DNA from 2 places in the Nesterenkonia rhizosphaerae genome. Region 2 is predicted to be linked to the other one. Evidence: riboswitches for the same ligand, from Rfam matches in the RefSeq annotation. Region 2 holds a riboswitch; the other holds the start of a gene.
The links. A riboswitch is a leader RNA that binds a small molecule or an ion and turns the genes downstream of it on or off. The one in region 2 is predicted to bind S-adenosylmethionine.

Region 1: it holds a riboswitch for S-adenosylmethionine, as region 2 does, so the genes downstream of both, ABEA23_RS08655 (O-acetylhomoserine aminocarboxypropyltransferase/cysteine synthase family protein) here and ABEA23_RS07680 (ABC transporter ATP-binding protein) in region 2, are expected to answer to the same signal.

The regions. Positions count from the first base shown of each region.
Region 1 covers NZ_BAABLW010000007.1:645,889-649,638, forward strand. The annotation lists gene ABEA23_RS08640 (phenylacetate--CoA ligase family protein) at 1-251, opposite strand, end outside; gene paaI (hydroxyphenylacetyl-CoA thioesterase PaaI) at 257-700, opposite strand; gene gluQRS (tRNA glutamyl-Q(34) synthetase GluQRS) at 887-1,816, shown strand; SAM riboswitch class IV at 1,875-1,991, shown strand; gene ABEA23_RS08655 (O-acetylhomoserine aminocarboxypropyltransferase/cysteine synthase family protein) at 2,008-3,375, shown strand; gene metX (homoserine O-acetyltransferase MetX) at 3,383-3,750, shown strand, end outside.
Region 2 covers NZ_BAABLW010000007.1:421,369-425,118, forward strand. The annotation lists gene ABEA23_RS07670 (acetate--CoA ligase) at 1-1,585, opposite strand, end outside; gene ABEA23_RS07675 (flavin reductase family protein) at 1,634-2,218, opposite strand; SAM riboswitch class I at 2,231-2,332, opposite strand; SAM riboswitch class I at 2,470-2,571, shown strand; gene ABEA23_RS07680 (ABC transporter ATP-binding protein) at 2,583-3,437, shown strand; gene ABEA23_RS07685 (aliphatic sulfonate ABC transporter substrate-binding protein) at 3,521-3,750, shown strand, end outside.

The DNA of each region.
Region 1 (3,750 bases), 220 kb from region 2:
TTCTCGTAGGCGTGACTGATGGTGGCCTGCAGGCGCTGAAGCTGGAGCGACTCAATGTCTGTTCGCGGCAGCAGCTCTTCTGCATCGGGCTCAGCACCCGGGGTGACCGGTGCAGCAGTGGCCGCATAGGCGGCCTGCACCGCGTTGGTCTGCTTCGCCACTGGCGAGACGGGACGGGAACCGGGGCCTGCCGGTGTTTCGCCTGCGGTGCGCTGTGCGGAGGGCAGTGGATCTGAAGCTGTGATGGTCATATGTCTCACCTCGCGGAAGGAGTCTCGGCGGACTCGGTGGCAGGGAAGGGGATTGTGCGGGAGCGTCCGCGGAAGACCGCGATGGTCTCGGTGCCGTGAGTGACGGTGACGTCATAGATTCCGCTGCGGCCGCTGCGGGAGACCTCCACTGCCTCGGCCACTAGCTCATCATCGAGCTTCGCTGGTCGCAGGAAGTTGATATCCACCCCGGAGGCCACGGTGATCGTGCCGTCATCGCCGTCGGGATGGTTGCAGGCCATGGCGAAACAGGTATCAGCCAAGGTGAAGATCATGCCGCCGTGGGCGATTTTGAACCCATTGGTCATCTCTTCCCGCACGCGCATACGCAGCTTGGCGTGCCCGGGCTCGGCCAGCAGAACCTCTCCACCGAGCCAGCGGGTGCAGGAGTCAGTCTCAAGCATCCTATGCCGGGGGCCGTCTGCGGGCATGGGCACACCATTGCCGGCTTTCTGGGCAGTGTGCTCAGCAGTCTCCTCAGCGGTGGCTGGGGTGGCAGTGCTGGGTGCAGGCATCCGGGGCTCCTTGCATCAATTCCAGACCGATTGGTCAGTAAGTCAACTCAAGCACCCTGAAAATGTGATGTCAAGCACATTTAGGCGGCTCTATAGGATGGCATCATGTCCGCCGGTCGCTACGCCCCCAGCCCCTCAGGGGACCTGCACCTGGGGAACCTGCGCACCGCCCTGTTGTCCTGGCTCTTTGCCGCTTCAACCGGCCGTCCGCTGCTGCTGCGCTTTGAAGATCTGGACGCCGGCCGGACCATCCCCGGCTCCGCCGAGCGTCAGTTCAAGGACCTGAGGGCAATAGGCATCACCTTCAGCGGCGAGCCACTGTGGCAGTCCCAGCGGCAGCACCATTACGAGGCCGCCGTGGCCCAGCTGCGCGAGGCCGGTCTGGTCTACGAGTGCTTCTGTACCCGCCGCGAAATCCAGGACGCGCCCCGGGCGCCGCACGCACCGCCCGGGGCTTATCCCGGCACCTGCCGAGATCTCGGCGATGCAGAACGTCGCCAGCGCCGCCAGCAGCGGCCTCCGGCGCTGCGGCTGAAGGCTGAAGCCGGCGAGTACCGGGTGGCTGACCTGCTGCTTGGCGAGGTCACCGGACTCGTGGATGATCTGGTGCTGGTGCGCAATGACGGCACTGCCGCATATAACCTCGCCGTCGTGGTGGACGATCACTTAACCGGTGTGGACCAAGTGGTGCGCGGAGATGACCTGGCCAGCTCCACCCCGCGGCAGGTGTATCTGCGCGGCCTGCTCTACGGGCAGCAGACCGCTGAGTCGGTGCAATATGCCCATGTTCCGCTGGTGCTCAACCGGCAAGGTCAGCGGCTGGCCAAGCGTGACGGCGCGGTGACTCTGGGGCAGCTGAGTGAGTTGGGACAAAGCCCGGAACAAGTCCGCGATGAGCTCCTGGCCTCGCTGGGGCTGCCGCGTGGTCCTTTGGAACAGTCTGTGGAGACTTTTGATCCCTCTCGACTGCCGAAGCAGCCATGGGTGTTTAGCCCTGCATCGCAAAAACGCGGCCCAAGTGAGTCCATATAGCGAAACGTTTCATCCTGACTTGCGGCCCGTGCCACAAGTGGGCTTCACTTATAGCCACGGTCAAGAGTGCCAGCGCAAAACCCCGGTTTGCTGGCCGGCAACCCTCCTTCGCGGTGGGGTGCCCCGGGTGACGACCAGGTCGCAGCGCAGAACCGCGCTGAGGCAAGCGCGAGTCATGAGGAGACATCTCTATGTCTGAGAACACCCCCACTTTTTCCCCGGAAACCGCCAAATTCGAGACCCGGCAGATCCATGCCGGTGTCGCCCCGGATCCCGCCAGCGGTGCCCGTGCCCTGCCGATTCAGCAGACCACCAGCTTCGTCTTCCCCAGCACTGACGCTGCCGCCAAGCGCTTCGGGCTGGAGGAGATCGCCCCCATCTACACCCGGATCGGCAATCCGACGGTGGAAGCGGTTGAGAACAAAATCGCAGCCTTAGAAGGCGGCGTCGGCGCTCTGGCAGTCGGTTCGGGGCAGGCCGCCACATCACTGGCGCTGCTGAATATCGCTGAAGCCGGCAGTCATATCGTCGCCTCACCGACTCTCTACGGCGGCACGCAGAATCTCTTCAAGCACACGCTGCCCAAGTTCGGCGTGGAAGTCAGTTTTGTGGAGGACCCCGATGACTTGGAGTCCTGGCGAGCTGAGATCAAAGGCAATACTGTCGCGTTCTTCGCCGAAACCGTGGCCAACCCGCGCGGAGATGTGCTCGATCTAGAAGGTGTAGCTGGTCTGGCGCATGAATTCGGGGCACCGCTGATAGTGGATAACACCCTGCCCACCCCGTATCTGCTGCGTCCTATCGAATACGGCGCCGACGTGGTGGTGCACTCAGCCACGAAGTTCCTCGGCGGGCACGGCACGGCCATCGCCGGGGTGATAGTGGACTCCGGAAACTTTGACTACAGCCGCTACCCCGAGCGCTTCCCGGGCTTCAACCAGCCGGATGAGAGCTACCACGGACTTGTCTTCGGCCGAGACTTAGGACCGGAGGGCATCTTCGGAGTCAACCTCTCCTACATCCTGAAGGCCCGGGTGCAGCTGCTGCGCGACCTCGGCCCCTCGCTCTCACCCCATAACGCTTTCGAGATCAACCTGGGCTTGGAGACACTGAGCCTGCGCGTTGAGCGTCATGTCCAGAACGCCCAAGCTGTGGCGGAGTTTCTTCAGCAGCACCCTGCTGTGCGCCGGGTGTACTACTCAGGCCTGCCCTCCAGTCCCTGCTACGAGCGGGCGCAGAAGTACCTGCCCAAGGGCGTGGGCGCAGTGCTGGCGTTCGAGATCGATGCAGCAGGAGATCACAGCGCCCAGGCTCGAGCGGGACAGCAGGTGGTCGATGCGCTGGTACTGCATTCACTGGTCGCCAACGTCGGTGACGTGCGTTCGCTGGCCATCCATCCAGCCACCACCACGCATCGGCAGCTGGGTGAGGCAGAACAGCGTGCTGCAGGCATCAAGCCTGGCCTGGTGAGGTTGTCGGTGGGCCTGGAGCACATCGATGACATCCTGGCCGACCTCCAGCAGGCACTGGACACCCTGGACCAGAAGGCAGCGGGCTGATCCACGAATGACCCACGGTGTGACGGTGCTGAGCCAGCCCGGCGGGCTGAACGCAGGCAGCAGCAATGACTTCGGCACTCGGCCAGCCGGTGCCCTGCGCACAGCAGAAGTCGGTGCCTACACGTTCGAGACCGGCGGGCGGCTCCCCGCCGTCACCATTGCCTACGAGACCTGGGGGAGCCTCAACGCGGCCGGCGACAACGCCATCCTGGTGGCCCATGCGCTGACCGGAGACTCCCATGTAGCGGCCACCGACCGTGACCCCAGCTTCGGCTGGTGGGAGGGTCTGCTGGGTCCGGGGCGACCGATCGATACCTCCAAGTGGTTTGTGATCGCCCCGGCTATGGTCGGGGGCTGCTATGGCTCCACCGGTCC
Region 2 (3,750 bases):
GGCTATCTTCAGCATGGGCGTATTTCTCCCAGTAGGAGGTGAAGAAACGCTCGGGATTGCCCCATACCCCGCGCGCCATGGAGGGCCCGGGACGAGTGATGACGATATTTCCCTGGATGTCGGTACCGCTGGGGTTGCCGAACTCGTCGACTACCTCCACTGACCATCCCGGTAGGGGCCGAGCAACCGATCCGGGTTTGAACAGTCCCGCCTCGCGAAGCTCCGGGAGAGGGGAGAGGACAGTGGAACCGGACTCGGACTGCCACCAGGTATCCACCAGCGGAAGCGCCGGGCGGCCTTGGGCGTCGCGGGTGTCCCGGCCGACTTCGCGGCGCAGCCAGTCAGCGGCCTCGGGGTTGACGGCCTCACCGACGGTGCCGCCCAGCCTGATGGAGGAGAGGTCGTACTCGGAGGGGATCCCTGAGGGGAACCAGCCCATCAGGGAGCGCACCAGGGTCGGGGCGGTGTAGTAGCTGGTCACCCGGTGGCGCTGGATGATCTCAAAATGCCGGCCAGGATGGGGCACATTGGGCACCCCTTCGTAGATCACTTGGGTGGCCCCGGCGGCCAACGGGCCATACATCTCGTAGGTATGGGCGGTGACCCAGGCTAAGTCGGCAGTGCACCAATGGACATCATGATCGCGCTGGTCCGGATCAGGGTGGGCGAAGAGCCGCAGATAGCTGTAGAGCGCACCGGTGAGATACCCGCCAGTGCTATGCACCAGGCCCTTGGGCTTGCCCGTGGTGCCGGAGGTATACATGATGAACAGCGGATTCTCCGCATCGAAGAACTGCGGCTCATGGTCTGTCGATGCGGTGTCGACGACGTCGTGCCACCACACATCTCGACCCAGGCCGTCGCCGTTGAGGTCATCAGTGGTCCAGGAGATGTCGCTGCCGGTACGGCGCAGCACCAGGACATGCTCCACGCTGCCGCCTTCATCGACAGTGAGGCCGGTGACGGCGGCGTCGGCATTCTCCTTCACCGGCACTGCTGCACCCCGGCGGTACTGCCCATCAGAGGTGACCAGCAGTTTCGCGCCGGTGTCCGAGACGCGGAAGCGCAGCGCTTCAGCCGAGAAGCCGCCGAAGACCAACTGGTGCACGGCTCCGATGCGGGCGCAGGCCAGGGTGATCACGATGGTCTCCACCAGCACCGGGAGGTAGATGAGCACACGGTCGCCGTGGCCAATGCCCAGCCGCTGCAGGGCGTTGGCTGCCTGGCTGACCAGGTCCTTCAGCTCTGCGTAGCTGATATCGGCGCGATCACCGGGTTCACCCTCAAAGTGCAGTGCGATTTTGCTCCCGCGTCCGGCGGCCACGTGGCGGTCCACACAGTTGACGGCGGCATTGAGCTTGCCTTCTTCAAACCAGCGGATCACCGGTCCGCGGCGGGTCTGCGGGTTCGGTGGTGTCCAGTGGTGGGTGGTCTGCCAGGGGCGGTCCCACTCGAGAAGGGAAGCGGCTTGATCCCAGAAGTCCAGGCGCTGTCGTTCATCACCGCTGGCTTCGCTGGGCGTGTCCCAGGTGTGGACCTGGGCAGTGTAGGGGGACTGGTTGGTGCGGGGAGTGGTAGTGGGCACAGTTCTGCTTACGCTTGGGGGACTTAAGTTGCGGACGGATCAGGCAGCTCAGGCTGCTTCGGAAAGCGGCTTGAATTCGCTGCGATGAAAAACCAGGCCCGGGGCCTGTTCGTCGAGTCCGAGGTCCAGAACTTCTAGGACCACAATGTCGTGGTCGCCGGCGGTGAACTCGTTATAGACCCGAGTCTTAAGCCACAGCGGTGCACCATCGAGGAGCAGCGCGCCGTCGTCGGTGGTGTAGTCCACTCCGGTGAAACGCCCGGCGCGGTCCTTGGAGGCAATCTGCCGGCACAGCCCATGATGGTCGGCGCCGATAACTGACACTCCCAGGTGGGAGGCACCTTCCCGGAGTCGGGGCCAGGTATTGGAACTGTGTTGGACGGCGAATGTCACCAGCGCCGGTTCTAGGGAGACTCCCACGGTGAAGGTGGAGGCCACCAGGCCTTCCGGGGCTCCGTTGATGTGTGCAGCCACCACCACTACGCCCTGGGGAAATTGCGCGAAGGCGCGGCGCAGTTGCAGAGAATCCAGGGACTGGACTCCGGAACTGGACGGATTGTGTGCGGTGGAGTCGTCGCTGCTGGGCTTGTGCCCTGCATTGGGGTGGGCCAGAGTTGCCGCTGACAAGGTCATAAGGAATACACGCTCCCATCGGTCCTGGCGGTAGCACCCGGCAGTGCTGATAAAAACAGCTCCGGGTTGCTGCGGCGTCAAAGAGCCAGATCTCTCGGCCGCTCGAGATGGACGCTTTAACCGTACGCCGCGCTTCCTGAGCTGAGCAAAAACCGTGTCACATTCCGAGACATTGCATTTTGTGACTGGCGTTGGTCACTGAGTGTGGCGTAGACAAGCTGTGAACATTTACGCTGTAACAGCTTTGCAGCAAACCATCCAGAGCGACTGAGGGATCTGGCCCAACGACGTCGCAGCAACCCGGCTGGCTGAGTCATCAGCAGTCACGGTGCTAACGCCAGAACCGATGGGAGTGAGTTTCTTCATGTCATCTGTACCCACCCTTGAACGCGTCCAGACTCCGGTCCCCACCTCTGAGACAGCAGCTGAGAGCAGTGGACAGGACTCGCTGAACGTGAGCTTCCGTGATGTGGGCCGGCAGTTTGGGCAGCGCACAGTGCTGCGTGATGTCAGCCTGGAGGTCAGCCCTGGGGAAGTGGTGGCGATATTAGGCGCCTCGGGTTGTGGTAAGTCCACGCTGCTGCGTGCCGTGGCAGGACTCGACCACGGCTATCAGGGTGAGATTCTGATCAACGGTGAGCCGGTGGCCAAATACGACCCGCGCACCGCCGTCGGATTCCAGGAGCCCCGGTTGCTGCCCTGGCGATCACTGCGCAAGAACATTCACATGGGGCTCCCGCGGGGGTTGCCCAAACCTGAGGGCAACCAGCGGGTGGACGAGCTTCTGGAGCTCGTCGGCCTGGCTGAACGCGCTCATCTGCGACCCCGCGAAGTCTCTGGCGGCATGGCTCAGCGGGCGTCACTGGCCCGGGCGCTCGCCCGCCGACCCGGCGTCCTGCTGCTGGATGAGCCTTTTGGTGCGCTGGACGCCCTGACTCGTTTGAAAATGCAGGACCTGCTGCTGGATGTGCACGCCCAGACCGGCACCACCGTGCTGCTGGTGACTCATGATGTGGATGAGGCCCTGCAATTGGCTGACCGAATCCTGCTGCTAGGCGCACCAACGTCTGCAGCGGGTGAAGAGTCAGGCGCTCCAGAAGGGGCCACCATCAAACAGCTGCTCACCGTTCCCGGGCAGCGCCCCCGGGAGAGAGCATCAGCGGAACTGGCCCGACTGCGTGGAGAACTCTACGCGGGCCTCGGCGTGGACTCGCACTGAGCTCCCCGGCCCTGGCCGCTCGCCGATCCCTGCCCTAAAGACCTTTGTGTTTTGCCGTTCTTTATTGCCTGAAAGGCCCCGTTATGCCCACTGCATCTTTGAAGCTCAAGTCTCTGATCGGCGTCGCAGCGGCGACAGCCATGCTCTCGGCTACCGCCTGCGGAGGCAGCAATGACGAGCTTGAGACTCTGAATATCGACTTCGCCACCTACAACCCGCTGTCTCTGGTGATTCTGGAACACGGTTGGCTGGAAGAGGAACTTGCCGAGCACGACGTCGACGTCCAATGGGTTCAGTCCCACGGCTCCAACCG